DNA from 3 places in the Metabacillus schmidteae genome. Region 1 is predicted to be linked to each of the others. Evidence: riboswitches for the same ligand, from Rfam matches in the RefSeq annotation. Region 1 holds a riboswitch; each other region holds the start of a gene.
The links. A riboswitch is a leader RNA that binds a small molecule or an ion and turns the genes downstream of it on or off. The one in region 1 is predicted to bind cobalamin.

Region 1 (10,730 bases):
TAATCCAGCTTTTCTAAAATAAAATAACGGAATTACGACAGTTCAAGCGTTTTGGTGAAATAAACTATTATTATAACTTTTTTAGTACTTATACATAGTGCATAATTATAGTAAGTTAATGTTTATATCATAATATGTATTCTAAGAGTTTTTAGGAGGAAGTTATATGAGCATTCGTTTTGAAGTGGTAAGATCTGTCCAGGTAACAAAACAAAAAGCATATTCAGCTTTGTTAGACCTTGACACTGCAAAGGACTGGATGCAAGGTCTAGTCAAAATCGAGAAGTTGGATGAGGGACCATTAAAAGTAGGAAGTGAATGGAAGGAAACAAGAAAAATGTTTGGAAAGGAAGCTGCTGAACTGTTTGAAGTGGTTGAATTGAAGGAACCTGATAAAATCGTGCTGCGCTGTGATGGAACAAAAGGAACAACAGGAAAAGGTGAATTTGTGTTTACATACATACTTACCTCAAAAAACAATCATACAGAGATTAAGTTAGATGGGGAAATAAATGAACTTACAGGAATAGCAAAATTTTTCGGGAAACTGATGGCTGGTACCTTTAAAAAAGCTTGTGCGAAAGATTTAGATTCTTTGATAAGCTATTTGGAGAAAGATCGACTTTAAGGAAAACATTGTATAAATATTGTTCGTTATACCATAATGAAGTAGGAGTACGAAATCCTATGTAGAATATATATACTTGAAAATTCAAATTTCGATGGGTAAACAAGGAGGCAAAAAAATGGGTAGAATGGTACATTTCGAAATTCATGTTAGTGACATGGATCGAGCTAAAAAGTTTTACGGTGAGGTATTTGGCTGGAAGTTTGAAGATTGGAGTGAATATGCCGGAATGCCTTATTTCGGAGCTGTAACCGGTGATGCTAATGAGCCGGGAATTAACGGAGCTTTAATGCAACGTCAAAGTGCTCCGCCAGAAACTGGCCAAGCTTTGAATGGCTATGCGTGTACAATGGGAGTGGAAGATTATGATTCAACAGAAGCTAAAATTATTGAACTAGGCGGTAGGGTCGCTCTTCCAAAATATGTTCTTCCAGGTATGGCGTGGCAAGGATACTATATAGACCCTGAAGGAAATACCTTTGGCATTCATCAACCGGATGAAAACGCAAAATAAATGAAGGCGGAAAACTGATGATCAATAAAATTGCGAAAATTACTGTATATGTACAGGATCAAGAACAGGCAAAGGAATTTTGGCTGGAAAAGCTGGGATTTGTTTTAAAGTTGGAACAACCGATGGGACCGAATGCTAAATGGATTGAGGTCGGACCAAGTGATGATGAGTTTACTACCCTTGTTTTATATTCCAAGTCAGCAATGGAACAACAACAACCTTCAAAGGTTGCACATCCATCAGTCCTTTTCAGCACAACTGATATTGAATCAGCTTACGAAAAAATGGTGCAAAAAGAAGTAAAAGTCGGTGAAATGTTGAGAATGCCGTTTGGAACGATGTTCACTTTTTATGACCAGGATGGTAATGAATATTTACTAAGGGAAGATAAATAAGAAACTTTTTAAAGATACATATACTCCGTAAAATTAAACCCTATTTCAATTATTGTTGAAATGGGGTTTTGTTTTGATCATTTTTACCCGTCAATAAAAAATTTGGTTTATAATGAACAAAGTAATCTATAAAAACAGGAGCATAAACAAATGAACAAACAAAACAGTAAGTACAGATGGGTCGTTTTTGCTTCAGTACTGTTCACGTATTTTCTAATTGTTAGTCAACGAACAGCACCTGGTTTAATTACTGACAAATTAATGAGTGAATTTAACGTTACAGCAGCAACCATTGGATTTATTGCAAGCATTCAATTTTTTGCATATGCAGGTTTGCAAGTGCCGATTGGTATTTTGTCTGATCGCTTCGGCCCTAATTTCTTTCTTATCATTGGGACATTCTTAACCGGAACTGGGACATTAATGTATAGTCTTGCACAAAATGAAACCTTACTTCTTATAGCAAGGTTAATCGTTGGTACGGGTGATTCTGCGATATGGGTAAATTTAGTGTTGATTTTGAGTCAGTGGTTTAAAGGAAATGAATTTGTTAAGTTGCTGGGAATGGCAGGTGTTTGCGGAAGTCTCGGGTTCTTACTGGCAACAGTACCATTTTCACTTTGGATCAGCTTAATTGGCTGGAGATCATCCTTTTTATCAATGGGAATTCTATTATTTCTATGTGGAATCCTTCTTTACATTGTACTCATTCATCTTCCAAAACAAATGGCCAAAAACAATCGATTACCAGTTTCATCACTAAAAAAAATAAAGGCTGAGCCTGAGAAAACGATGGTGATTTTAAAACGGATTTTTACGAATCGACAAGCTTGGGCAGCTTTTTTCTGTCATTTTGGAGCTGTAGGTACGTACGTAGGCTTCATCGGTTCATGGGCCGTTCCATATGGGACTTCTGTATTTGATATGTCATTGTCAGCAGCAAGTCAATTTATTATGATCGGTCTTTTTGGAGCTATTATTGGTGCTCCAGTCGTAACCATGGTTTCAAGCCGTATACATTCTATTAAAAAGCCATATTTGATTATCCATTGTATGATTTTTCTCAGTTGGGCTACATTTCTAATTTTCAATGGAAAACCACCACTTTTTATGCTAATTGTGCTTTTCTTCATTATCGGCTTTGGAAATGGTGCAAGTGCTTTAACCTTCGCAGTTGTTCGCCAGTCATTTGATTCAAAAGAAGTCGGTGTTGCTACGGGTTTTGCTAATATGGGCGGTTTTTTGAGTGCTGTATTGTTACCAAGTATTTTTGGAACAGTATTGGACACAATTCAAACAGCTGATCAAAGTATAGGTTATTTTTACGGATTTATCATTCCAGTGACTTTTTCCCTTTTAGGTTTGTTTGGTGGGTTGTTGATTAAAGAAAAACAACAGGAAGTAACACAATCGAAGGAACTCACTTATTAGTTGTCATTTAAATTAACTATAAAAATATGAATAGAAGGTGAACTTATATTCGCTAATCTATTTTACAAACCAAACAGTCTATACTATACTCACTAATAGAAAACAAAAAAATGAATACAAAGCAAATAGGTTTCTTATAAAATGTAAGACTAAGAGGGAAGTTTGGTGTAAATCCAACACGGTCCCGCCACTGTAAGCGATAAGGAAGGTTATGCAAATCCACTGTGTGTTATCATGGGAAGGAGTAACCGACTGCCATATTCGTAAGTCAGGAGACCTGCCTATTTGTTTTTAAGCTTCCTCGAGGAAAGGAATGTTTAAAGTGCCAGTCATCTCTTATTGCCTTTTTGCTATTATTTATATAGTAAACTGTTTTTATACATATACAAGAGAGTGAGATCTTTTACGCCTTTATTCAACGCTTTCCCAATAGGAGTAGCGTTTTTTTGTGTTCAAAAAAGAAAGGGAGAATTTGTATGAAAGCATTTATGAATAAGTGGGGTCTATTAAGTGTTGTTCTTCTGTTAAGCATGTTTATGATTGTAGGCTGCGGATCACAGGAGGATCAATTACAAAGCGAAGAAACGACACAAGAAGAGTCAAATACCGAAAATTCCAAAAGCTTTCCAGTCACGATAACCGATGATGCAGGACAGGAAGTAACCATTGAATCTGAGCCTGAATCTATCGTCTCTATTCAAGCAAGTAATACGGAAATTGCCTTCGCTCTTGGATTAGGTGATAAAGTGAAAGGTGTATCTGATTACGATAACTATCCTCCGGAAGCATTAGAAATAGAAAAAGTTGGAGGACAGGATATCAAGGTTGAAAAAGTACTTTCGCTTCAACCGGACATTGCGCTGGTTACTGATTATCATTACGAAACACATCCTGATATTTTAAAGCAGTTTGAACAAGCTGGAACGAAAGTTATTGTTGTCGGTGAAACATCTTCATTTGAAGAAGTGTATAAAAATATCGAAATGATTGGACAAGCAACAGGAACAGAAGAAAAAGCAAATGAAATTGTAACAGACATGAAGAATCGTTTAGCTGTGATTAAAGAAAAAGCAGCAGAAATTAAAGAGAAAAAGAAAGTATGGGTTGAAGTTTCCCCATCACCGGATATCTTTACAACAGGTAAAAACACATTTATGCATGAGATGTTAGAATCAATTCAAGCAGTTAATGCTGCTGAAGATCAAGAAGGTTGGGTTAAATTAACGGAGGAAGAAATTGTTACATTAAACCCTGACGTAATTATTACAACATATGGATATTATGTAGATAATCCAAGTGAGCAGGTTTTAGCACGTAAAGGCTGGGCTGACGTACCAGCGATAAAAAATAAACAGGTGTTTGATGTTGATAACGACACTGTCACAAGACCAGGTCCACGTTTAATTGAAGGAGTCGAGACACTTGCGAAGCTTATTTATCCTGAAGTGTTTGAAAAGTAAAATTACGTGGCTGTATATTCTAAGCGGAGGGTTTGTACTTAGTACAGCCCTCCTTGGCTTATTTATTAGCAGTGTCCAGGTACCCATTTCAACTATTTTACACATTATATTTGAAAATGCACTCGGTTTTGGCTGGCTTGAACAAATACCAACAAATGAAGAAATGATCATATGGAATATACGTTTGCCAAGGGTGCTGCTTGGATTTTGTGTTGGCGCATCTTTATCATTAGCAGGAGCAGCCTTTCAAGGTCTTTTACGAAATCCATTGGCTGATCCTTATACGATTGGGGTATCGTCAGGGGCATCATTAGGTGCAGTGTTCGTGATCTTTTTTCAATTTTCTATCATTGGTTTAGGAAGCTTTACTCTTCCAGTCGTTGCCATAGTAAGTGGTTTTCTCACGTTATTTCTCGTTTTTGGACTTGTGAAATTAAGCAGTCGAAACATGGCAATTGAAACGATAATTTTAGCTGGAATCATAGTAAGTGCTTTTATAGGTGCAATAGTTTCGCTCATTATTTCATTAAGTGACCGTGATGCAATGACACAAATTATATATTGGCTTTATGGCAGTGTTGGAATGAGGAGTTGGGAACATGTTCAACTTATCGTTCCGTTCCTGCTGCTTGGTTCTTGTATTTTATTTTTTAATCACCGAGAGTTAAACGCGTTAGCCCTTGGTGAAGATGCCGCAGACCATATAGGTGTTGATGTGAGAAGAAGAAAAATTTATATCTTAATTGGAGCTTCTTTATTAACGGGGGCAGCTGTGGCGGTTTCCGGTTCGATCGGTTTTGTTGGACTTGTTATTCCACATCTTATTCGTCTTATTACCGGACCGAATCATCGCCATGTTCTTCCATTGTCAATGCTAGTTGGCGGTGCTTTTCTTATATTGGCTGATTTAATATGCCGTACCATCATTGCTCCAAAGGAAATGCCGATTGGAGTCATCACTGCTTTAATAGGTGCACCTGTTTTTGCACTTATATTAATTCGAGAACGTATTGGGCGGAGGGGATCATAATGTTAAAAATTCAAAACTTAGTTGGTGGCTATTCACATCCGCCCATCATTAATGGGATTGATGCAGAAATCAAAAAAGGAGAATTTTTCACCCTCCTTGGTCCGAATGGCAGTGGAAAAACCACAATTTTCAAGCTCATAACTGGTCAACTACCGATAATGAGTGGAGAGGTTTTGTTAGATGGTCAACCCATTCCGCGTTTTTCCAAGCTGGATAAGGCTAAAAAAATGGCTGTACTTACCCAGGAAGCAAATGTTTCATTTGATTATACAGTTGAAGAAATTATTGCTCTTGGTCGTTATCCACATCAAAAGGGATTTCTTAAACAGCTGACAAAACATGATATAACCTTGATGAATCACGTCATGGACATGGCAAATATTGCACATCTAAAAAACACCCCATTTCGGATGATAAGTGGCGGGGAAAAACAAAGAGTCTTGTTAGCTAAGGCTTTAGCGCAAGAGCCGGAAATTTTATTGTTAGATGAACCTACAAACCATCTGGATATTAAGCACACGTTTCAAACGCTTGATTTACTAAAAAAACGACAGCAAACAATGGGATTAACGATTTTTGCGATTTTACATGATCTGAATGTAGCATCACTTTATTCCGACCGCATTGCTCTGCTTCAACAAGGTGAATTTATGGAAGTGGGAGATGTGGAAACGTTAAGAAAAGTGGATCAGTTAAAAAAAGTGTACGAAGTGGACATACTTCCGCAATCACATCCAACTATTCCTAAGCCACAACTATTAATGACACCAAACCACATAAAATTAGAACCTAATCTGAATTTTAAGAAGTCATATGAAATTAAACAAACAAAAGACTACATACATGTTCAATTCAATCATCCATTAAAATCAATATCAAATGGTGTCATTGGAGATGGAATTCAGTGGCTTACACACTTTTGTAATTTTCATGTAAAGAAAAATTATCACTGTGATGAACCTGCAAAAGATGTGCAAACATGGATGACACAATTCAACATTCCTTATGAGCAGGCACTCGGGATGATGACAGCTGTTATATTAGAGGATGCAGTGATCATAGAGGAAAAAATAGGTGGTATTCCAATCCTGGCAATTGTCACAGCAGGTGTTGGAAATGCTGTTGACATTACAAAGCAATTGAACTCTGAAGCAACCCAAACGATTGGGACAATTAATACTATGCTCTTTATCGATGCTCATTTCACTGATGGAGCACTTGTCAATGGGTTACTTTCAGCAACAGAAGCAAAAGTCAAAGCAATAGCAGATTTAAACATAAAAGATCCTCAAACAAAGTCAATGGCAACTGGAACATCCACTGATGCACTTGTTTTGGGATTAACGCAAAAGGGAGAAAAAACAGCTTATGCCGGCTCTGGAACAGTTGTTGGACGGGCAATAGGCCAGGTCATTTATCGTGCAACACATGAAGCAATCAAGAAATATGTACAGCGTGTTCATGAGGGGCGTTATGATCATAGGGGGGAATAAATGATGACACAGAGAAGATTCGTAATCGCAGGAACAGGAAGTGGTGTTGGAAAAACAACACTGACAATTGGGCTAATGTCTGCATTCATTAAACGTGGACTCACAGTCCAAGGATTTAAATGCGGCCCTGATTATATTGATCCTACTTATCACACAGCAGTAACAAAAAGAGCTTCCCGTAACTTGGATAGTTGGATGCTAACACATGATAAAGTCATTGATATTTTAAATAATGGAAGCATAGGAGCTGACATTTCAATTATCGAAGGTGTTATGGGCTTTTACGATGGTAAAAATCCAGAAACGAATGAAGGAAGTACGGCAGAAATCAGTATGATCACGAAAAGCCCTGTTATATTAGTTGTTAATTGTGAAAGCATGGCTCGTAGTGCAGCTGCTATTGTGAAAGGCTTTCAACTTCTTACTGAAGAACCAAATATAGTTGGTGTCATTGCGAATAAAGTCGGAAGTGAAGGTCATTATCAGCTCGTAAAAAAAGCGATTGAGAAAGAATGCCATGTTCCTGTTATCGGGTATTTAAAAAGAGAGCTGGACATTGAGATTCCTGAACGCCATCTCGGTCTAATCCCTTCAATTGAACGAGGAGAACTTGATACATTTTTTCAGACATTGGGAGACTTAGTCAGCGAGACAATTGATATGGAAAAACTACTGGATTTATCAATAGCTGATCCAGTACCTTCGAGCAAAGATTCTTCATTATTTAACAAGAAAAAAGAACAAATTGTAAAAATAGCTGTAGCAAAGGATGCTGCGTTTAACTTCTATTATCCTGAGAATCTTGAAATTTTAGAAGCTAAAGGAGCAGAACTTGTTTATTTTTCACCACTTGATGAGGTGTTACCGGAAAATATCGATGGACTTTATTTGGGAGGAGGTTTTCCTGAGGAGTTTGCGCAACAACTAGAGAAGAATGAACAAGCAAAGAGCACCATCAAAACAGCTATCAATCATGGGCTACCAACCCTTGCAGAATGTGGTGGATTCATGTATTTAACAGAATCGATTCAAACAACAGATAAGAAAACCTATCAAATGGCAGGAGTTATTCCAGGTAAGGTAAAAATGCAGCAAACATTAGCAGCTTTAGGTTACAGAGAAATAAGCGGACAAAATGACAACTATCTATTGAACAAATTAGTTGCAAGAGGACATGAATTTCATTACTCCACCTATGAATCTACGGAAGGAAGCATTCCTTATGCTTATGAAACGAAAGGTCTAAGAGGGATAAAAAAAGAAGGCTATTTACTTAAAAATGTTGTCGCCGGCTACACACATTTCCACTTTGGCTCTTGCCCTGACATGGTCGACAATTTGATTGCAAAATGTCTTGAATACAAACAGAATGAGAGGACTCAACAATGACAGAACACACATTTACCATTCCACAAAAATCTATGGACATGGGGAAAAAAGTATCTGATTATATTAATACATTAACAAAGCCGCTTGGAAGTTTAGGGAGATTAGAAGAACTAGCTATTTCATTGGCTGAAATGAAAAATGATCCGTTTCCATCAGTGAGCCCTGCAGGTATTCTTGTATTTGCTGCAGATCATGGAATAACAGATGAAGGGGTATCCGCCTATCCTAAAGCTGTCACAGAGCAAATGGTACTCAATTTTTTAAATGGTGGAGCAGCTATTAATGTGTTCAGCCGACAAATTGGAGCCCTTCTAAACATCATCGATATTGGTGTTGCAAATGATATCAATCACCCTCAATTACTTAACAAAAAAGTTCGATATGGCACAGGAAACTTTTTACATGAAGATGCAATGTCTCTTAAAGAGGTTGAGAAAGCAATTGAAATTGGCTTTGAACAAAGCATGGAAATCATCAACAAAGGGGCACAATGTCTTATTCTTGGTGAAATGGGAATTGGGAATACAACAGCAAGCAGTGCGCTTTTGGCTTTATTGAGTGGGAAAGAGGTAGAAGCAGTTGTAGGAACGGGAACGGGGATTACAGAAGAGGGGTTACAGCATAAAGTAAATGTCATACAACAATCTCTTCAAAATAGAAAACCTGATCCGGCTAATCCGATTGATCTCCTAACGAAGATTGGAGGACTTGAAATTGCCGGGATGACTGGAGCCATGCTTGGAGCGGCAAGCAAACGAGTCCCGATACTTGTTGATGGATTTATTTGTACAATTGCTGCATTACTTGCAAAACAGCTTTCACCAAATGTTGCTGATTATATGATCGTAACACATCAATCTGTTGAACAAGGGCATGGAATCGCTCTTTCATTATTAGGGAAAAAACCAATCTTAGACTTAGGTCTCAGATTAGGAGAAGGTACAGGAGCAGCTATTACATATCCGATCATCCAATCAGCTGCATTGATGGTTAAGGAAATGGCAACATTTGATTCAGCTGGAATTTCTCAAAAACACTAGGAGGTCAGGTTCAGATGGAGAAAAAAGGGTTAACACTCGTGTACACAGGTGATGGCAAAGGAAAAACAACATCCGCTCTCGGTTTAACATTAAGAGCAGTTGGCAGAGGCTTCAATGTGAAAATTTTTCAATTTATTAAATCTCCACAACGTTCATATGGAGAACAAATTGCCTTAAATAAACTGGGAGTTGAGATGGTACAACTAGGAATTGGGTTTACATGGACGAAAACACCTGAGGAGCATCGGGAAGCATTGAAAATTGGCTGGCCGAAAGCGAAGGAAGCCGTCCTAAGTGGAGAATATGATGTCGTAATTTTAGATGAGCTAAATAACGCACTTGCTATTGATTCCTTCCCAATTGATGATGTTTTACCATTACAAGAAGTGTTAGATGTCATCAAAAATCGTCCGTCACATGTTCATCTTGTTATAACTGGTAGAAATGCGAAACAAGAAATAAAGGACATCTCAGATCTAGTTTCTATCATTCATCCAGAAAAACATTACTATAATGAAGGAATTCCTGCAGTAAAGGGAATTGAATTTTAGCATATCGTAAAGGAGTCTGTACATATGAAAAAGGCTGTACCATTAATGATTCAAGGCACTCATTCTGACGCAGGAAAAAGTGCAATCGTCACAGCTTTATGCCGAATATTTATGCAGGATGGTTTTAGGACTGCTCCTTTTAAATCGCAAAACATGGCGCTCAATTCCTATATAACTGTTGATGGAAAGGAAATTGGCAGAGCACAGGGTGTACAAGCAGAGGCAGCTAGAATAAGCGCAACAACTGATATGAATCCGATATTGATCAAACCCACTGGTGCCTATCAATCTCAAATTGTTGTTCATGGAAAGCCATATAAAAACATGAAAGCCGGCGAATACCGCCAAGACTTTTTTCAACAAGGGTTAACCTTAATTCAAGATGCGTATGAACGTTTGTCGTCAAGCTATGACCGAATTGTGATTGAAGGAGCCGGTAGTCCAGCGGAAATAAATTTATATGACCGCGAGCTTGTGAATATGCGTGTTGCCCGTATAGCCAATGCACCCGTTATATTAGTCGGGGATATTGAAAAGGGTGGAGTTTTTGCAAGCTTAGTAGGAACACTTCAGCTGTTAGATCCGGTAGATCGAAATAGAGTAATAGGAGTGATCATTAATAAGTTTCGAGGAGATGTTTCTTTATTAGAGCCTGGTCTTAAATGGTTTGAAGAGTACACAGGTGTTCCGGTATTAGGGGTTGTACCATTTATTGATCATTTAATAATTGAAGCTGAAGATTCTGTTGTTTTAACGAATTATTCTTCAAAACCGGATGATTCAATAGATATCGACATTG
Region 2 (10,730 bases), 340 kb from region 1:
TTTTTTTTGATCACGGAAAACGCGTGAAAACGTCTGGAATGAACGATAACCAACTTCTAGAGCGATATCTGTAACAGGAATGGTTGTTGAAGTTAATAAGCTGCATGCATGCCGAATTCTGACTTCATGTAAGAAATGTACAAAGTTTTGTCCCACATGTTCTTTAAAAAGTTCACTTAAATATGGAACACTTACATGAAATTTATTTGCTAAATGGGATAAAGAAATGTCATCGTGATAATGAATATGAATGTATTGAATGACTTCCCAAATGATCCCTTTTTTTGTTGTCTTTCCACTAGAAACGTGAGTCGAATTATTCCTACGTCTCAACCGTTCAAATAACACCAATATTTCTGCAAGCTTGGCTTTTATTAAAATGTCTCGATGATGATAATTTTCTTTATATTCTTCAAGCATTTCTTCCAATATGCTTCTCATTCTCGAGAAATGATGAGCATCAATTTTAATATAAGGATCTAATAAGATTTCCTCTGTTTTAACTAAAGAGTTTAATAACCCCAAATTGTGAAGTAAACCTAGATCGAAGATGCAATTGAATAAAACCAAAGTAGATTCCTTTGCGGCTGAGATTTCATGAATTTGATAAGGAAGAATAAACGTAAAGGTACCTGGCTCCATTTTATGTTCTTTGCCGTTGATTAACTCACTTCCATAGCCTTCAATGACTAGAGAAAATTCAAGATAATCATGTCGATGTGAAGGAAAGTGTTCTTGGATTCTATGTATTGATAGATGAAACGGGAAAGTTGTATTCATATTTGGATATTCAGATAAATACATCGGAAAAGTGGTCATAAAAACCGTTTCCTCCTATCAGAAAAAATGAGATATTTAGATGAAAAATTGATCTGCTATTCTATCAATTTTATTTTATCATAGTTGTAAGCGTTTTTTATGCTTTGCTAAAAGGAAATATTGAGTGATGGAGGTTAGACAAATGGGTAATCAAAAGATTAGAATTGGGATCATTGGAGCAGGAGCAATTGGAAATGTCCACCTAAGTACATTTTCAAAATTAACAAACTTAATTGTTCTGCAAGGGATTACAGACGTGTATCTTCCGCTAGCTGAACAAAGAGCAGATGAATATAAAGTGAACAAAGTGTTTAATAGTGCTGAGGAATTGATTCAAGATAGCAATATAGATGCAGTTATTATTGGTGTTCCTAATAAATGGCATGCACCACTAGCAATCCAAGCATTAAAGGCAGGAAAGCATGTGTTAGTCGAAAAACCTATGGGGATTAACAGTGAAGCTGCAAAAGAAATTGTCAGAGCACAACGGGATTCAGGCAAGGTCGTAATGGTTGGACATCAAATGAGATGGCAATGGCAAATTCAGCAAATAAAAGAACAAGTAGGAAAGGGCTCATTTGGAAAGATTTATCATGCCAAAACAGGCTGGTTCCGTAGAAAGGGGATTCCAGGTTGGGGAAGCTGGTTTACGACAAAGTCAGAAGCTGGCGGTGGACCATTAATTGACATAGGTGTTCATATGTTAGATTTAGGACTTTATTTAATGGGAAATCCGAAACCGGTTTCTGTATACGGATCAACTTATGCCGAATTCGGACCAAAAAAGAAAGGAATAGGAAACTGGGGAACTCCGAATTGGAATGGGCAATATGATGTTGAAGATTTAGCAACTGCTTTAATTAAAATGGAGGACGGATCTACGCTCTCTCTTGAAGTTAGCTGGGCTGTTAATATGGATACAAGCAATAATCCTTTTATTCACATAATGGGGTCTGAAGGTGGTGCTTCTATAAACGGAAATTCTGTAAAGATATTAACAGAGCAATTTGATCAAGCAATAGATCTAGAACTTACCGAGAAGGACCGTGAAGAAGATGATAGAGTATTATTAAGTAAACATTTTATTGAGTGTATTCAAGAAGAAAAACAACCGATTACCTCTGCAATGTCAGGGTTAACAAATAATCTCATTTTAGATGCGATTTATAAATCATCTAAAACAGGACGTGAAGTCATTTTAGATTGGGAAATTTAATAAGATAATAATAATTGGACTTGTGACCGAGTGACGTTATCAAATAGATTATCCTAAAGAGGTGATTTTTTGATGTTAAGAGGATTAACCAAAGCCGGGTTAGGAACTCTCGAAGATGATAAACAATTTGTTGAGTTAGCAGCAGAATACTCTTTTCAAACAGTTGATCTGGATGCAAAGGATTTTATTGAAGCCTATGGTAAAGAAGGGGCAATAGAGATATTACAAACTAATAACATACGAATAGGGGCAATAGGATTACCAGTTGAATGGAGAAGTTCCGACGAAGTGTTTTCAAACGATTTGGTTAAACTTGCTGCATCTGCTAAGGCTGCTAAAGATTTAGGATGTACACGATGTTGCACTTATATATTACCATCAACAGATTTCAATTCTGCACAATTCATGAGCTTAGCAATAAAACGTCTGAGAATTTGTGCAGAAGTTCTAGGTTCTTATGATATAAGACTTGGTTTAGAATATGTTGGTCCCCACCATTTAAGAGATACGTGGAAAAATCCATTTATTTGGACGCAGAAGGAAACTCTGCAATTAATTGATGCAATAGGATTACCAAATGTGGGATTGTTGTTAGATTCATATCATTGGTACACAACAGGGCTTTCAAGTGAGGATCTGACGAATTTAAATGAGCAGCAAATTGTTCATGTTCATATTAATGATGCCGCTGATTTGCCGGTGGAAGATCTGAAAGATAATGATCGGCTTTACACTGGAGAGGGGATCATTAATTTACCATTATTCTTAAGAAGCATAAAGGAAACCGGGTATAGCGGTCCAATATCACAAGAAGTATTAACTCCTTCACAACCAAAAGAATCAAGTGATGAATTAATACGACGCTCTAAAGCTGGGTTTGACAAAGTGTTTAATAAAATATAAAAGTAGTAAAGGCGATCATAAAAATGATCGCCTCAGTTTGTAGACAAAGTAAAAATCGCTAGCCCTTCAGACTGATTGCTAACGCTTGCTTTCGAGGCACGAAGCATTGTGAGGAGCGGAGTTACCGGGGTTGGTAATGAGCACCGCAGCAAGGTGAGTAACGAAGAAAGCGAGCGTTTGTCAACAGTCTGAGGCGATCATAAAAATGATCGCCTTTCTCACTAGTCATTTAAAACTTTATCCATAACTGCTTTAGTTTTTGGTCCAAAAATTCCATCATTTTTTAGTTCTGGGAAGCGTTCTTGAAATTTAATAACAGCACCTTTTGTTTGTGGTCCATATATTCCATCTACTGTCACATTGTAGCTCATATCATTTAATGCTTTTTGTAGTGTTTTTACAGCTTCACCTCGGCTGCCTACTTTTAAAACAGTGTTCTCAAAGCCGAAAGAGTTAATTTCTTTAGATAGCTCTGCATGTGTATTTGGTCCGTAGATGCCATCAACCTTTAGTGTTTTCTTAGATTTCTGAAACGCCATAACAGCTGTTTTGGTATTAGGACCAAATATCCCATCCTCAGATAATTCAGCACCCATTACTTCGTTCAATGCGCGCTGCATGATTTTAACGTTTTCTCCTTTAGATCCTTGTTTCAACATACCTTGTAAGTCAAAGATAGAATAATTGATACTTTCTTGGGCACTTACTCCTCCTGCAGGTACTCCTAATAATAATACAGAAGCAGTTAATACAGTTGCTGATAACTTTTTTAATTTATTCAAATGAAACATCTCCCTTTGTTTGTTTTTCGTATATGAAACGAGAGAGACTTAACAATTGTTTCATCTGAATGATCATTTTTTAAAAAAGATTCATTGATTAATTGAAAAATTTTTCAGAAATCTATTACAAAATTAATAAAACAAATTGAAAATCCTGTTTTTTTATCTTTTTAGAATATAAAAATGATGGTATCCTAAAAGAGATTAGTATAACATTCCAGAATCAATTATCAGACAATCAACACATGAACTGTTCTAAATAAGTAATTTAGAAAGCGGTTTCGTTTTAGGGTAAGAAAGGGGATAAAAAAAAGATGACGAATCAATCTATTGTCAAGAATGTTGAAAAATTAGAAATTCCAACTATTATGAAAGCTGCAGTAATGACGAAGCCTTACGAAATTGAACTTCAGGAAGTTGCTGTTCCAAAAGTTAAAGGTAATGAGGTATTAGTCAAGGTAATGGCTGTTGGGATATGCGGATCTGACATCCATTATTATGAACATGGAAAAATTGGAAGATATGTTGTTGAAAAGCCCATTATTTTAGGTCATGAATGCGCAGGTATTGTTGTAAGTGTTGGCGAACAAGTCTCCAGGTTGAAAATTGGAGATCGTGTGGCAATCGAACCTGGCATTACTTGTGGACAATGCGAATATTGTAAGGAAGGAAGATATAATCTTTGTCCAGAAGTTCAATTTTTAGCAACTCCGCCAGTAGATGGTGCTTTTGTTCAATATATAAAACACCGGGAAGATTTTTTATTTCCTATTCCAGATGATCTATCGTTTGAAGAAGCATCACTTGTTGAGCCTTTTTCTGTAGGAATTCATGCAGCTAAAAGGTCAAACCTACAACCGGGATCAACAGTGGTTATCATGGGTATGGGACCTGTTGGACTTACAGCTATTGCGGCAGTTAAAGCCTTTGGGGCTTCAAAAATAATCGTTACTGACCTAGAGGAAAACCGTTTGAAGGCTGCAAAAAAACTTGGCGCAACTCATGTTATAAATGTTTTAGAGCAAGATCCAAATGAAGAAATTGCAAGCATCACCGCTGGAAAAGGTGTTGACGTTGCATTTGAAACAGCAGGTAATCCGAAAGCGCTTCAATCAGCCCTGAAATCTTTAAAAAGAGGTGGAAAATTAGCCATTGTTGGATTGCCGCCACAAGATGAAATTGCTCTCAATGTTCCACTTATTGCAGATTATGAATTAGACATTTTTGGAATCTTTAGATATGCAAATACGTATTCTCAAGGAATAGAGTTTTTGTCATCACAAAATTACAATTTAGATAGCTTAATTACAGACCGTTATACTCTTAACGAAACGAAAGAAGCGATGGAACGTGCTAGGTTAAATAAAAAAGAAAGTTTAAAAGTGATCGTTTATCCTAATGGTTTAATAGAATAAAAGGTTACCAAAAATAAGTTCTATCTACAATTTCCTTTTAATTAATAATGGAAAAATAAGAAAATTCTCTTTGACAGTTTTCTTTTCTCATGCTAATATGCTATTAAATTCAAAATATCATTAATTATCAAAAAACTCTTATTAAGAGTGGCGGAGGGACTGGCCCGATGAAGCCCGGCAACCATTCAACCATCGTTGTTGAAAAGGTGCTAATTCCTACAAAGTATGTGTCTTTGTAAAATAAGAGGGGATTTCAATAAAATGAAGACCTCTCTATTCTTAATAGAGAGGTCTTTAGGTTTTATTGAGGAAGAAATCGTCTGAAAATTACATATCAAATGTATCAGGTGCTGTGAAAATTTAATCATAGCTTAAAAGGGAAGTCCGGTGAGAATCCGGCACGGTCCCGCCACTGTATTGGGGAGCAACTTATCATTCACCACTATTTCTTGATGAAATGGGAAGGGATAAGAAGCGATGAACCTAAGTCAGGAGACCTGCCTGATATATGCGCTTGTACCTACGGATGATAGGGAGGAGTGAGGAATACGTGTTGAGAAAGCCAAGATGTCTCAATTCTAGTTAGCCATGCGTATGAATCTCTCTTTTCTAATTTGAAAAGAGAGATTTTTTAGTTTGGGACAAAAAAATTAGAGGAGTGTATGAAGGTATGAATCAAATAAAAAGCTCGAATTTAGGCTATCCACGTATTGGTGAAAAACGAGAATGGAAAAAGGTGCTTGAACATTATTGGGCAGGGAACCTTGAAAAGGATGCATTTTTAAAACAAATGGAAGAGATTAGGCTTCAACACCTAAAAAAGCAAAAAGAGCAAGGTATTGATATAATTCCTATCGGAGATTTCAGCTTTTATGACCATGTCCTTGATACAGCTGTCATGTTTGGACTTGTACCAGAGCGCTTTGAAAATAATAGTAATGGACCAGTTTCATTAGAAACATATTTTGATATGGCGAGAGGCAATAAAGGTGCAGTTGCCTGTGAAATGACAAAATGGTTTAACACAAACTATCACTATATTGTTCCGGAGTTACATCATGTAGAGCCTAAACTGGTAGAGAACCGCCCGCTTCAATTTTTCAAAGAAGCAAAACAAAAGCTAAATATTGATGGAAAGCCAGTCATTCTAGGACCAATAACCTTTGTGAAGCTTTCAAAAGGATACAAGAAGTCTGATTTTAATAACGTAGTCAAAAAATTTGTACCCCTGTATGCTCAGATCCTTAAGCAATTACAAACAGAAGGTGTCCAGTGGGTTCAAATCGATGAACCGATTTTAGCAACAAATGTTTCTCTTGATGAGCTTGAATTATTCCAGGAGGTCTACCATCAGTTACATGAAGCAGCACCAAATGTTAAGGTGATTTTGCAAACTTATTTTGATCGTATTGATTATTTCAAAGAAGTTTGTTCTCTTCCAGTCCAAGGGATAGGACTCGATTTCGTCCATGATGGCGGCCATCACCTTGCTGCTTTAAATCAATTTGGTTTTCCACAGGATAAGGTGTTAGCTGCTGGTGTAATCAATGGACGTAACATTTGGCGTGGCAATCTAGATGAGAAGCTTGCAACTATTACTGAACTATCAACGTTTGTTTCAAGGGATCGTTTAATCGTTCAGCCATCATCAAGTTTATTGCATGTACCAGTAACTGTAAAAAGTGAAGAAACGCTTGATGAAGTTATAAAAAATGCATTATCTTTTGCAGATGAAAAAATAAATGAAGTTGTCATATTAACAAGAGCATTAAATAATGGCATTGAATCAGTACAAAACCAAATTACAGAGAGTACATCAGCCATCCAATCTTTAAACAAATCATCATTCCGAAACAATATAGAAGTACAGGATGCCGTAAATAACATTCATTTATATGATGTAGACCGGAGAGCAGAGTTATCTGTGCGTCAGGAATTACAGGCAAATGCTTTTGATTTACCTTTGCTTCCTACGACTACAATCGGTAGCTTTCCACAAACAAAAGAAGTTAGAAATAAGCGGTTAAAATGGCGTAAAGGCGAGTTAACCGATGTGGAATATGAGGATTATATTAAAGCAGAGATTAAAAAATGGATCGATATTCAAGAAGAACTCGGTTTAGATGTTTTTGTCCACGGGGAATTCGAGCGGACAGATATGGTTGAATATTTTGGAGAAAAACTACTAGGATTTCAATTCACAAAGTTCGGATGGGTTCAATCATATGGGTCAAGGTGTGTGAAACCACCGCTTATCTATGGCGATGTTGACTTGAAGGAATTAATGACAGTAAAGGAAACAGTGTACGCTCAATCATTAACATCAAAACCTGTAAAAGGAATGTTAACAGGTCCAATTACAATACTAAATTGGTCATTTGTTCGTGATGATATCCCTCGTTATGAAGTGGCTAATCAAATTGCTTTGGCGCTTCGGAAAGAAGTTGATAGCCTTGAAAAAAATGGCATTCAAATGATTCAAGTTGATGAACCGGCGATTCGGGAAGGACTTCCATTAAAGCGTGAAAACTGGGAGAATTATCTCAATGCCGCAGTTTATGCATTCAAACTTGCTACAACATCTGTGCAAGATGAAACACAAATTCATACACATATGTGTTATTCAGATTTCAAAAATATTATTGATACGATTGATGCACTTGATGCAGATGTTATTTCTATAGAAACATCAAGAAGTCATGGGGAATTGATTCAAGCATTTGAAGAAACAACTTATAACAAAGGGATTGGTCTAGGAGTATATGATATCCATAGTCCACGAGTACCAAGAGTTGAGGAATTATTACGAAATATCGATCGTGCCCTACAAGTACTCGATCCCAAATTGTTCTGGATTAACCCTGATTGTGGTTTGAAAACTCGGGGAATAGAAGAAACGGTTGCTGCATTAAAAGTTATGGTAGAAGCTGCTGAGCATACGAGAGAGAAGTTACTTGTCAACAAAAGATAAAAAGACGATGAATGAATAAAAATGCGGGACCATACTAGGTCTCGCATTTTTTTACATAAAGAGTTACTAAAAAATTAAAAGAATTATAGTGAAGTTACTATTGAACTCACAAGGAATAGTGTAAAATAAGAAAAGATTATACAAATTACTCATTTCTAAGGCTTTGTTAATATTTCCTGTTGATTTCCGAACATTTATCTTAGTGTTAAAAATCAATACTTGTTTATAACAAAGCCACAAATTAATAGTCCTACTGGAGGTTTACATTTTACCATGCCTAATAGCTACGCAGATTCTAATTTAAAACTATTTTCACTAAACTCTGATCCCAAGTTAGCTACTAAGATTGCAGAATTACTTGGCGTTGAATTAGGAAAGAGTTCTGTTACTCGTTTTAGTGATGGAGAAATTCAAATAAACATTGAGGAGAGTATCCGAGGAGATGAGGTATATATCATCCAATCGATTAGCAATCCTGTAAATGAACATCTAATGGAACTATTAATAATGGTAGATGCTTTAAAACGTGCATCTGCAAAAACCATTAATTTAGTTATTCCATATTACGGATATGCTCGTCAAGATCGTAAAGCAAGAGCAAGGGAGCCTATTACTGCAAAGCTGGTTGCAAATCTGCTTGAAAGAGCAGGCTCTACTCGTGTGATTGCCCTGGATTTACATGCACCACAGATACAAGGCTTCTTCGATATACCAATTGACCACCTATTAGGTGTACCAATTTTAGGAGAATACTTCATTAATAAGAATTTAGATGATATTGTCATTGTATCACCAGACCATGGCGGAGTTACGAGAGCTCGTAAATTAGCAGATCGATTGAAGGCGCCAATTGCCATAATTGATAAAAGACGTCCGAGACCAAATGTAGTAGAGGTTATGAATATTGTTGGTCATATTGAAGGTAAAACGGCGATATTAATCGACGATATTATTGACACAGCAGGAACGATAACATTAGCGGCAAATGCATTAGTAGAGCACGGTGCTAAAGAGGTGTATGCATGTTGTACACATCCGGTTTTATCTGGTCCTGCAATTGAACGAATTCAAAGCTCCAAAATAAAAGAATTGATTGTAACTGACTCGATTACACTTCCGGAAGAGAAAAGGATCGATAAACTAGTTGAGCTATCAGTTGCGCCATTAATTAGTGAAGCGATAAAACGTATATATGAAAAACAATCAGTTGACGAGTTGGTACAATAATCACTTTATGAAGCAAAAGCCGGAGCCAATATAAACTCCGGTTATTCTTATTGTTGAAATTTCCAATCGAAGGTGTAAGGAAGTGGAATTTTGAGTGTTGAGATAGAAGACTTAAAAAGTGTAAAGGCAGATTGTGAGAATTGCTTTGGCTTATGTTGTGTTGCTTTACCTTACTTAAAATCTGCGGACTTTGCTTATGATAAGGATAGCGGAATTCCTTGTGAAAATCTTCAGACAGATTACCGGTGTGGGATTCATCGTAATTTAAGAAAGAGTGGATTTCGCGGTTGTACAGTTTATGAATGTTTTGGAGCCGGTCAAAAGGTTTCACAATTTACATACAGTGGAAGAGACTGGAGAAAAAACAAAGAAATTGAAAAGGAAATGTTTGAAGTATTTCCTGTTATGCAGCAACTTCATGAAATGCTTCGTTATTTATATGAAGCATTAAATAGAAAAGAAGCTAGTGGAATCCAAACAAACATACAACAAGCAATAGAAAAAACAGAACGTCTTACTCACCTAAATCCACAATCGATATTAAAATTAGATATAATCCAACATAGGGAATATGTTAATCATTTACTCATTCAAACAAGTGAATACGTACGGGCAAATGTTAAACATGATCAAAAACAAAGGGTTAAATTAAAAAAGGGAATTGATCTCATTGGTTCAAATTTTAAGGGCGCAAATTTCAAAGGAGCAAATTTAAGGGGAGCCTTTCTAATTGCATGTGATCTTAGAAATTCGGACTTAAGATTTGCTGATTTCATTGGGGCAGACTTACGGGATGCAAATATATGTGGAGCAAACTTAACAGGAAGTATCTTTTTAACTCAAGTACAAGTTAATTCTGCAAATGGAGATCATCGTACAAAATTGCCACCATCTCTAGAAATTCCTTCCCACTGGTTAAACTAAATAATGGTTATAAATTGACTTAGTGTGAAAATTCTGTTAAAATTGAGATAAGTTAATTGAACGTTAGTTCCTCCAAAGGGGAGTAGCTGGAAAACAAAGTCGTCATTTCGGGTTTTACCCCGGCTTTGTTGGCAATCATATTGCTAGCGAGACCTTTGCCAATTGATACTTATAAATTGGTAAAGGTCTTTTTTTAGATCTTTACCATCATCGGTAAAGGTCTTTTTCATTTGGTAAGGAATTCATTCTTTTAGCTTAATTCTATAAATAGGAGTGATGAATAGCAATATATTTTAGTTATATTTAAACGAAAAGTTACTTCGGAGAAATTGGGTGAAAGTTTGGAAAAAGATCTATTAGTAGTAGACGAACTATTGTCACAAATTACAATTACATCAAATCCTAACAATAAGCCGGTAACGATTTCAGGAAATGTTCATGATTTAAGTTGTATTGGTGTTGGAACAGATGCT
Region 3 (10,730 bases), on a different contig from region 1:
CGATTTTAAGTTTTATGAAAATGGTCGTCATGAAATGTTAAATGAAGTGAACCGTGAGGCAGTATGTGAAGATATCTATCAATGGATGAAAAAAAACGTAAATTTGCACTAATAATGATGGCCAGTTTGTCTGAATGACAGGCAGGCTTTTTTTGTATAAGAAAATAAAGCTTTCGTCATTAGGACCGGAGCAATAAATGGAAGTTTTTGGAGCTAAACAAATGGCAGAAGCTTGTCGATATATCTAGTAAATCCGAGTGTGTTTTGAAATTACTAGGAACTCAGGCAAGTAGTAAATATCCTAATTGTGATGTCATTAGAAATGATTTACTATATAATAAGAAAAAAGTCTTAGGGTTAATTCTAGTAAATAAGTACGGGGTGAAACTTTCATTCTATGACATTATCTAATAGAGCAGGGGGTGTTGGTATTGAGTACGACTGTATCAAACGCATTAGAAGATCTGAATGGATCAACGATAGAGTCCGTAAAACAGATTCTTCCGATTACATATGAAAATATAACAGCGCCTGTCATTTGTTCAGAGTTAACATGTCACTTTGGTGTCCTGGTTGGGATAACGGGCTCAATAAAAGGTAAGGTACTCTATAAGTCTGATGTTGATTTTTTCAGTTTTGTCGGAGAATTAATGTTTGGCATGGCACTAGAAGGTGATATGTTAAAATCATTTGCTGGTGAACTTGGCAATATGATTTCAGGTGGACTATGTACAAATATTTTTTCAAAGGGAATGACAATTGATATTACAGCACCAACGATTATAGAGGGTAAAATGACACTTTCCGGTTTTAAAGAAGCAATTGAAATAGAAATGACATTTCAGAACGGTAAAAAACTGGAGATCGGATTAATGATTGACTAATTAATTATGATTGTGCGTGTTTTTTTGGAGAGAGGTACAATTGGTGAAACCTTTTTCTCCGGATCGAATCGTAGATGCACTTCTAAAACATTGTTCATATATATGTTCATGAACAATGTGTTGAATAGAAAAAGGTGACGAGTAGAGTTTGCTCTTGTCACCTTTTTTGGGTTGGGGTTAGAAGTGATATAATAATATCTATTAAACACTAAGTTAGGGGAGAACATATGGCTGAGGAACTTCGAAACATATTCAATCAAGCTTTTATTAATGATCTGTCATCGAAATTGAAGAGTGCTTATCCTTCGTTTGATTCAGAAAAGTTTCATACAGTCATTTATGAAGGAGATTGGGCTGACTTTACGTTAAAGCAACGAGTCCGCAGAATTACTGAGTGTTTTCATACTACTATTAATCTTGAGTTTCCAGACGTTGTTGATATATTGAAAAAGGTAGCCCCACATTTTAAAGGGAGTTTAACCGGGATTATTTTTCCGGATTACATAGAAGTATACGGATTAAATAATTGGGATGTGTCGATTGATGCCCTCGAGTTTTTTACGCAATATTCAACATCTGAGTTTGCCGTTCGCCCTTTTGTGGTAAAAGACCAAGAAAAAATGATGAGGCAATTTTTAACCTGGAGCAGTCATTCAAATGAGCATATTAGAAGGCTTGCTAGTGAAGGCTCTCGGCCAAGGCTTCCATGGGGAATGGTATTAACAGATTTAAAGAATGACCCTGCACCAATTCTTCCAATTTTAGAAAACTTGAAGGAAGATCCTTCTTTATATGTAAGGAAAAGTGTTGCCAATAACATAAATGATATTTCGAAAGATCATCCAGCAATCGTTCTTTCACTAGCGAAAAGATGGAATGGAGAATATGAATTAACAAATTGGATTTTAAAAAAAGGATTACGGACCTTACTGAAAAAGGGAAACTTAGAAGCTCTTGAATTGTTTGGATTAGGCCCACTAAATACAATGACGATATTAGATATGGAAATAACTCAAAATGTAATCATTGGAGATACAATATCTTTTTCATTCAAATTAGCTTCGGAAGATACAAAAATACGGAAAGTAAGAGTTGAATATTCCATCGATTTTATTAAAGCAAATGGCAAGCCTTCGATTAAACAATTCCAGCTTTCGGAAGTCATGATAAAGCCGGGGGAAAAAAAGCAATATGTGAAAAAACACTCCTTTAAGGATTTAACAACAAGGAAGCATTATCCAGGTAAGCATGTTTTATCTATTCTTGTGAATGGAGAAGTAAAAGAAATGAGCACATTTAATGTCTATAAAAATGATTAAAAGGAAAATCCGAACGTTTCTTGAACAGCTTTATAGTCGTTTTTTTGGAGATGGAGGAGAGAAGATGAAGCAACAGAAAATACTTTTTATTGGTGACAGTATTACGGCATCTGGAAAGCGAGAGGATCCGGAAAAAATTGGCGTAAGTTATGTAAGAATCATTCACGATTACCTGCTCACAACGTATCCAGAGAAAGTATATAACATTGTAAACAAGGGAATCAGCGGGAACCGCATAACAGACTTGGCCGCAAGATGGCAAAAAGATGTCATTGAACATAACCCTGACTATCTCTCCATTTCAATTGGAATTAATGATGTTTGGAGACAACTAGATCGCCCTGAAATTGAACAGATAACTGTGGAGAAATTTGAACAAGTTTACAAAGAACTACTAACCAAGGTAAAAGAACATACAAACGCACACATTATTATAATGGAACCAACAGTAATTGAAGAAAAGTTACAGGCTCCTGGAAATCAACTGCTAAAAGAATATGTTAAAGTTGTTAATGATATGTCAAAACAATTCGAAGCAACACTCGTCCCAACTCATCAAGCCTTTGTAAAGTATTTAGAAGGAAATAAAGGCTACAACTTAACAACAGACGGAGTACATATGAACTCTGCAGGTAACATGCTGATGGCCACAACATGGTTAAAAGCAGTCGAAGAGCAGTTGAAGTAATTGAATAGTATAGGTAAGAGACCTTCCATTTTGTTTAGGAGGTTTTTTTGAGGGGAAGGAGGATGAATAACGATGGGAAGTTGGTGAAAGAACGGGCACTTACAAATTAAAGGATTCTTTTTTGAGGTGCTTTTCTTAAAATACGGGCCGCTATGACAGTGGAATTGCCATCGTTATTATTCTTTATTAGGAGTATAAAATCCTTATTTATATAAAGACTCACTTACTTTTAATAGGATGTCTTGTCCTGAACCGAGTAACCAGCAAAAGGAAAATAAGCGGAGATTTTCCGGTTAGATGAAGAATGGAGCTCGTTTCGTGATAAATAAGGGGAGGTTTTCCGATTATGCAATACAAAAATCTCCTTTTTCGCCTTTTTCGAGTCAATAGGCGGAATCTCTCCGTCTATTTATGCTTTTTTAAATAATTATTATTAAATAAGCGAAATTACTCCGTCTATTTATTCAAATCAGGTGCTTCACCTTATCCCCGAACCGATAATGCGGACCTTCTCCCCCTCATTAAAATTGATACTCAAAACGGCACTGCAATGACAGGAGAATTGACCATCTTTTTTTATTGTACAATACTCATTGTCTATCATAATAAAAATGATGCACCCGAAAACGGAACCCTTTACTGACTGGTTATAAGTTCCTCATCTCAGATAATATAAGCAATCAGGAATTCTACTTATAAAATCCCCTTCAAGTGCCAAAAGGATCCTACAGAAACTACAATATCTATTTACAGGGAATACAAGAAATCGAAACTACCTCATCCAAGACAATCAATCTAATAAATAGTAACAAAGAAACCGAAACGATTCCATTTATAGATTGATGGTGGAATTGAAATGGTATCTATGTTACAGTGTAACATGTGCCAATTTTAGTAGAATAAAAAGGGCTTTTGTTATATTTGAAATATAATTGTAATATTATAAACATTGTTTTGTCATTTTTTGATGATATACTACTAATTGTGGCAAATATGAGTATAAAGTAATGAATTATAATAGATACATAGGAAAAAATACTGATTGTACGAGAGAAACGAAAGTAGGGAAGAGAATGTCGAAAAAGAAACTAGTTATCATGAATTTAGTAGTCATGATCGGATTAGGAAGTTCATTTGCTATTCCTTCGGCTAACGCTGAAACGGAAGAACGTACAGAAATTCAGGAAAATATAAAAAGTACTACTCAGGGAGTAGAGCAAATCCAACAAGAGTTAGCAGAGCTGAAAAAGAAAAGTGAACGTGTTGATGCGGCAATAAATGATAACTCAAATAAAATAAAAGAAACTGAATCAAAAATAAAAACAACTCAAGATGAAGTTTCAGCAATGGAAGATGAAATAGCAGAACTAGAAGAATCTATTAAAGAGAGAACAGAAGTTTTAAAACAACGCGCAATTTCTTACCAACACAGTGGTGGTAATGTAGAATATATTGATGTATTACTAGGTTCTTCTAGTTTTAGTGATTTTGTTAATCGCGCAATGGCAGTTGGAAAGATTGTGGAAGCTGACCGTGCAATGATTCAACAACAAGAAGCTGACGAACAGGAATTAAATGAAAAGAAGGTTTCAAAAGTTGAAGCGCTTTCTGATTTAGAAGCGATGAAATCAGAATTACACGGTATGCAGGAACACATTCTTTCTCAAAAACAGGAAAATGATACATTAAGAGAGCAGCTGAAGAATGAAGAATCAGCCAAGCTTGCTGCACTCAATAGCCTTAAGCAAAAAGAAGCTAACATAGCTGCTCAAGAGGCTGCATCTGCAGCAATCGCCCAAGGATCTTCAAATGATGATTCCTCTTCAGAATCTGTTCAATTAGCAAAAGGAAGTTCTTCAAAAACTGTTGATACTTCTAAAACTGCCGATTCTTCAAAAACTGTTGAATCAACTCCTGTAAATCCGAATGGAACAGTGAATGATTTAATTCGTGCCGGCTATAAGTATATTGGTAACTCAGTATATGTATTTGGTGGCGGAAGAAATTCTTATGATGTAGCAAACGGCCGTTTCGATTGCTCCGGGTTTGTACATTGGGCATTCTCTACTATCGGTGTAAGCGTAGGTGCAAGCACTGACTCACTTAAATATGCAGGTAAACAGGTTTCAACGAGTAATATGCAACCTGGTGACTTAGTATTCTTTAACACTTACAAAACAGATGGACATGTCGGCATCTATGTAGGTGGAGGCAAATTTATCGGATCCCAAAGCTCAACTGGTGTTGCAATTGCAAATATGTCTAGCGGTTATTGGGCAGAAAAATTTAACGGACGTGTAGTACGCGTAAGCATGTAATATTCTTAAAGAGCTGGCACAAAGTTGTCAGCTTTTTTGTGCGTTAAAATGTTTAAATTAGAAGCAAGGAAGATTATTCCATGTAGAGTCTGCTTTTAAGTATAGAATTTAGCACAACTACACACATGTTTCATCTTTTTTGCTCGCTAGTATGCGAGTAGCTTCAGTTGCGAAAAATAATCTTTAGTTCATAAATTCCCGATTAAACGAATTCTAAACATATATGCAATAAAAAATGTAAAAAAACTTGCGTTTTAAAGGGATATATAATACTATTTAAAACGTAAACATTACGTTTTATGTTCGTAGGTAGGGATTGTTGATATATAGATCTAAAATTTAAATCGTAATAATAACGGTTTGTATAAGGAGAATTTTAAATGATTAAAAGAAAAGTTCCTGTAACTGTGTTAAGCGGATATTTAGGTGCAGGGAAAACAACATTATTAAATCATATTTTAATGAACAGGGAAAATAGGCGAATCGCTGTTATTGTTAATGATATGAGTGAAGTTAATATTGATGCCTCACTTATTAAACAAGGTGGTTTTACGAGGGCGGAAGAAAAGCTTGTAGAACTTCAAAATGGATGTATATGTTGCACACTTCGAGAAGATCTCATTGTTGAAGTGAAAAAGCTTGTAAACCAAGGTGATATTGATTATTTAGTTATAGAATCTACTGGTATATCAGAACCAATACCAGTGGCACAAACTTTTTCTTATATTGATGAGGGGCTTGGTATTAATTTAACTGATATTTGTATACTTGATGCAATGATTACGGTTGTAGATGCAAACAGGTTTTGGCATGATTTTGCTTCAGGTGAGACATTGCTGGATCGCAAAGAAGCGACAGATGAATCTGATACGAGAGAAGTTGTTGATTTGCTCATTGACCAAGTGGAATTTGCTAACATTTTACTATTAAATAAAACCGATTTGGTAAATAAAGAAGATGTTGAAGAATTACGTGCAGTAATCCATAAATTGAACCCAACAGCAAAAATAATTGAAACTAGTTTTTCGAAGGTAGCTATGTCTGAAATTTTAGAAACAAATCTCTTTGATTTTGAAGAAGCAAGTCAAGCTGCTGGATGGATCCAAGAGCTTGTAAATGAACATATACCTGAAACAGAGGAGTATGGGATTTCTTCATTTGTATATAAGAAGAAGCGTCCATTTCATCCAGTAAGATTGATGACATGGCTGGAAAACTGGCCAGTAGATGTTGTTCGGGCAAAAGGATTTTTTTGGCTCGCATCTAGAAACGATGTGACAGGTCTTCTTTCACAGGCTGGACCTTCCATTACAATTCAAGGTGCAGGTGAATGGATTGCGTCTTATCCAAAGGATGAACAAGAGGAAATGTTGAAAGAGGAACCAGAATTACATGAAAAATGGGACAATCAATACGGTGATCGCATGACGGAATTAGTGATGATTGGGATTGATATGAACCATGATGAAATTGTAGCATCTCTTAATCAATGCATATTAACAGATGAAGAAATGCAACAAGACTGGTCTCAGTTTACTGACCCTCTACCAGCCTTTACAGAGGTAAATTAAATCTTAGGAGGAAAAAAATAATGAGAGTAAAAATTACATTGGCATGCACAGAAACAGGAGATCGTAATTACATCACAACAAAAAATAAGCGGAACAATCCTGATCGAATTGAATTGAAAAAATATTCTCCGAGGTTAAAAAGATATACATTACATCGTGAAACAAAATAGAGATGTGCCATGACTAACTCTTTAGTCATGGTTTTTTGTATTACCAAATAGCATAAGGTTTTGTAGAGTGTAGGTGTCTAGCTCCGAAGCACATGAAGTCAAGTGCAGTCGTGGAGATTGACGTCGCGTTTTTAGACTGCCAGCGCCTAGTCCCGAAGCACAGAATGTGTAAGTGCAGTTAGTGCGACAGGACGTCCCGTTATTGACTACCTCGGGGTCATAAGCCACTCAGGAATTGAAGACAAAGAACGTCTTCTATTCCTGAGCGTCTTATGCCTGTCGGGGCTCACCAAGGCGTTTGCGTTTTTCTAATATTAAGCGATTCTGTCATACATATATTGACACTCTTTTCATACTAGACTATGATTAAAAAAGCAAAAATGAATAGGATACAAAAATAGGTTGATAGATTCATAGAATCTATCATGAAAAGGGAAGTCGGTGCAAATCCGGCGCGGTCCCGCCACTGTAAATGGGAGCTTTTTACTATATGCCACTGTCATTGATGGGAAGGCGGTTTAAAGTGTTGATCATGAGCCAGGAGACCTGCCTATTTTTTACCTGCCTACGCGGATAGGAGAAGGTTAAGATAGGGAAAGGTTTAATGCACACTTTGTCTAAATATCTTAACGTTTCTTATCCTCCTTTGTAGAGGATTTTTTTAATGCTTAAAATTTTGATATTTAGATTGGAGAGAGTCTATATGGTACTAAATAAGGCTAGAAATCTATTTCTATCTTTATTACTTGTGTTTACGTATGTTGTAAGTGTGTCCCCTACTAATGCTTTTGCTGAAGAATTAGTAGAACAAAATGAAATCATTTCGGTTATTGGTAAGGACAATGAAGTCTTGCTTGATGACACAAACTATACATATTCTGAGAATACTACTGCTTTTGACGTACTATTGCAAACGGTAGGAGAAGAAAATGTAGAATATAGTGAATCTCAATATGGAGTATATATTGAGGGGATAAACGGTGTAAAACCCGGCGAAAAAGAACCATATTATTGGGCATTTTATATAAACGGCGTCTCATCACAAGTAGGTGCAGGGAGTTATGTTGTTCAAGAAGGAGATCGTCTAAGTTTTGTTTACACAAACTGGGAAGAGACTCCGGAAAATAGTGCATCTATAAGTATTATTGGAGAACAAGAAAGTGAAATATTGCTAGAGCCAATGAGTGTTTCTTTTATTCACGAACCAACAGCCTTTGACCTATTAAAGACAGCTTATGGTGTAGAGAATATCGAATATACCACCTCTGAATATGGTGTAATGGTTACTGGTCTTGGAGGAGTTCCTCAAGAAGATCCTTATTACTGGATGTTGTATGTAAATGACGAGTTAGCTTCAGTAGGAATTGACAGCTACAAGCTTCAAAATGGTGATCAAATTTCATTAAGATACGAATCATGGGAAACTCCATCTGAGGATCCAGTAGAGGAAGAACATGAACAAAGTGAACAGAATGAAGAAACAGAAAAACCGGTTGAAGAAGAAAACAAGCTTGAACCATTTAATAAAGAAGTATTTAATAACAGTGTTAATTTAGCAAGTGAGTATGTATTAGAAAATGAAATTGGTGACTGGCAAGCAATTGCTCTTAAGAAAGCAGGTAAAACGATACCAAACACGTATCTTACCAATCTAAAAAAACAGGTTAATGATAGCCAAGGTAGTTTTGCCAGAATAACAGATTATGAAAGATTGACATTAGGTATTTTAGCTGCCGGTGAAGATCCAACAAATTTCGAAGGCTATAATCTAGTAGAGTCCATTTATAATGGAAATGTTACAAAGCAGGGACTAAATGGTGTAGCATATGCCCTTATCGCTCTGGATAGTGCTGATTTTTCAATTCCATCTTCAGCAAAGTGGAATCAAGAAAAACTGGTAAATGAATTAATAAAAAATCAAAATAGTGATGGAGGCTGGTCTTGGAGCGGAGATGCAGCAAGTGATGTTGATACAACTGCAATGGTTTTAACTGCTCTAGCACCTTATCAAACCAAAGTTAAAGAATCTATAGATAAAGCGGTATTATACTTGTCAAATCAGTATCAGTCATCAAAAATCGATAATAGTTCAACCGCAGCTCAAGTGGTGATTGCCTTATCAGCACTCTCAATTGATGCTCATAGTGATGATTTTACAAATGAAGGTATCAGTTTAATTAATTATCTCTTATCATTCCAAAACAAAGATGGCGGATTTGATTGGCAAGGTGGGGATGAGAGTGATTCATTCTCAACAGATCAAGCATATAGAGGTTTAGTAGCTTATCAGTTATTAGGTGATAGTTCTCTATATCATTTCTCACTTAATAAGGGAAATTCACCTGAACCAATAGATGAAAACGAAGAGACTCCTCAAAGTAGTGAACAGCCAGATAGTAAAGAAGAGGCACCTAAAAGTGCGGATGATGAAGAGTCAATTGAGACAATAAATCAGCCAAACCCAGTGGAAAAAGTAGATTCACCAAGTAAAGGTAATCCTCTTCCTAATACAGCGACATCAAACTATAATCTGATAATTGTAGGTATGATTCTCGTTGCAATTGGAGCTATTGTGCTTGTTTATCGTAAGCAGCAAATGAATAAAGGATAGTGTAAATGCCCTCTATATTTGAGGGCGTTTGCTCTTTCTAGTAAAATAATATGAAAAATAGGAGGACTATTAATTGAAACAATATAAAACACTCCTTATGATCCTATTTACTACTATTCTCTTATTTCTATCAGGATGTGCGAAAGATGAGGTGACTCCGGCACTTGAGCAAAAACCTGCTGAAGAGATAGCAAATGGGGAAAATGCAGTTAAGCAAACGTTAGATACAGAATCGAAATCAACAGAATCTGAAAAAACTGAGGTAACGAATGAAGACACAGAAAAAAATGATGAAACAACAGAAAAAGTAAAACCGATTGAACAAGATGCTGGGCATGCGGAAGACTTAAATTCCCAAAGTACAGAGGAAAAGCAAACTGCAACTACATCAAAAAGTTCACAAGCTAAGGAATCCGAGCGTACAACAACAACTACTAGTAAAACAGAGTCAACAGAAAAAAAACAAGTAGAGGCTGCGACAAAACCTGAACAAAATACAGAGAAAACTACGATACAGAATACTGAAAACAAAAATAAGAATCAATCTGAACCAGTAAAAGATAAAACAACCACTACACCCCCTGTTAAGGTAGAACAAAAAAAGGAAGAACCCAAAAAACAAGAACCAAAACCAACTGTAACCATCTCAGTAGTCGGCGATAGCGAAAAAGGTACGATTCTTTCTGCTACTAAGGTAGAAATGAGTGAAGGAAACACAGTATTAGATGTAACATTAAAAATACTTAAGTCAAAGGGCATTCCAATTAGTATGACAGGTGGCGGTTCTACAGCGTATGTGCAGGGAATTGGTAACTTGTTTGAATTTGATCGAGGACCACTTAGTGGATGGACAGTGAAGCAAAATGGATCAACTTTATCAAGAAGTGCAGGTGTGACGAAGGTTTCGAATGGTGACAAGATTCAATGGATTTACACAACAAATTATAAAGAGGATTGATTACTATGAAAAGAGGTGTTCATTCTTTTCACCCCTTCGTGAGTTTTACTTATTATATTGGCGCAACAGCACTGGTCATGCTATATAAGCATCCGGTGTTTTTGTTTGTTGCGGCCATATTGTTTATTTTATTTAATCTTCAATTAGATAGAGGAAAAACACTGAAAAATTGGTTTGGTATGCTCCTATATCTATCTGTATTTTTTCTTAT

Region 2: another riboswitch for cobalamin. It lies ahead of metE (5-methyltetrahydropteroyltriglutamate--homocysteine S-methyltransferase); the one in region 1 lies ahead of HWV59_RS13915 (ABC transporter substrate-binding protein).
Region 3: another riboswitch for cobalamin. It lies ahead of HWV59_RS23720 (DUF4430 domain-containing protein); the one in region 1 lies ahead of HWV59_RS13915 (ABC transporter substrate-binding protein).

Annotation. Positions count from the first base shown of each region.
Region 1 covers NZ_CAESCH010000001.1:2,871,269-2,881,998, reverse strand. Annotated here, with positions in the region: gene HWV59_RS13935 (SRPBCC family protein) at 167-628, shown strand; gene HWV59_RS13930 (VOC family protein) at 747-1,142, shown strand; gene HWV59_RS13925 (VOC family protein) at 1,160-1,537, shown strand; gene HWV59_RS13920 (MFS transporter) at 1,688-2,968, shown strand; cobalamin riboswitch at 3,079-3,267, shown strand; gene HWV59_RS13915 (ABC transporter substrate-binding protein) at 3,457-4,428, shown strand; gene HWV59_RS13910 (FecCD family ABC transporter permease) at 4,391-5,458, shown strand; gene HWV59_RS13905 (adenosylcobinamide amidohydrolase) at 5,458-6,951, shown strand; gene HWV59_RS13900 (cobyrinate a,c-diamide synthase) at 6,955-8,340, shown strand; gene cobT (nicotinate-nucleotide--dimethylbenzimidazole phosphoribosyltransferase) at 8,337-9,380, shown strand; gene HWV59_RS13890 (cob(I)yrinic acid a,c-diamide adenosyltransferase) at 9,395-9,931, shown strand; gene HWV59_RS13885 (cobyric acid synthase) at 9,956-10,730, shown strand, end outside.
Region 2 covers NZ_CAESCH010000001.1:2,530,566-2,541,295, forward strand. Annotated here, with positions in the region: gene HWV59_RS12150 (AraC family transcriptional regulator) at 1-819, opposite strand, end outside; gene HWV59_RS12155 (Gfo/Idh/MocA family protein) at 962-2,035, shown strand; gene HWV59_RS12160 (sugar phosphate isomerase/epimerase family protein) at 2,108-2,938, shown strand; gene HWV59_RS12165 (peptidoglycan-binding domain-containing protein) at 3,160-3,720, opposite strand; gene HWV59_RS12170 (NAD(P)-dependent alcohol dehydrogenase) at 4,035-5,135, shown strand; SAM riboswitch class I at 5,271-5,382, shown strand; cobalamin riboswitch at 5,464-5,654, shown strand; gene metE (5-methyltetrahydropteroyltriglutamate--homocysteine S-methyltransferase) at 5,806-8,106, shown strand; gene HWV59_RS12180 (ribose-phosphate diphosphokinase) at 8,380-9,333, shown strand; gene HWV59_RS12185 (pentapeptide repeat-containing protein) at 9,424-10,257, shown strand; gene HWV59_RS12190 (serine/threonine protein kinase) at 10,599-10,730, shown strand, end outside.
Region 3 covers NZ_CAESCH010000002.1:595,590-606,319, forward strand. Annotated here, with positions in the region: gene HWV59_RS23685 (alpha/beta hydrolase) at 1-112, shown strand, start outside; gene HWV59_RS23690 (chemotaxis protein CheX) at 432-884, shown strand; gene HWV59_RS23695 (hypothetical protein) at 1,112-2,203, shown strand; gene HWV59_RS23700 (SGNH/GDSL hydrolase family protein) at 2,268-2,891, shown strand; gene HWV59_RS23705 (coiled-coil domain-containing protein) at 3,899-5,209, shown strand; gene HWV59_RS23710 (GTP-binding protein) at 5,590-6,780, shown strand; gene rpmG (50S ribosomal protein L33) at 6,801-6,950, shown strand; cobalamin riboswitch at 7,333-7,518, shown strand; gene HWV59_RS23720 (DUF4430 domain-containing protein) at 7,654-9,561, shown strand; gene HWV59_RS23725 (DUF4430 domain-containing protein) at 9,635-10,519, shown strand; gene HWV59_RS23730 (energy-coupling factor transporter transmembrane component T) at 10,525-10,730, shown strand, end outside.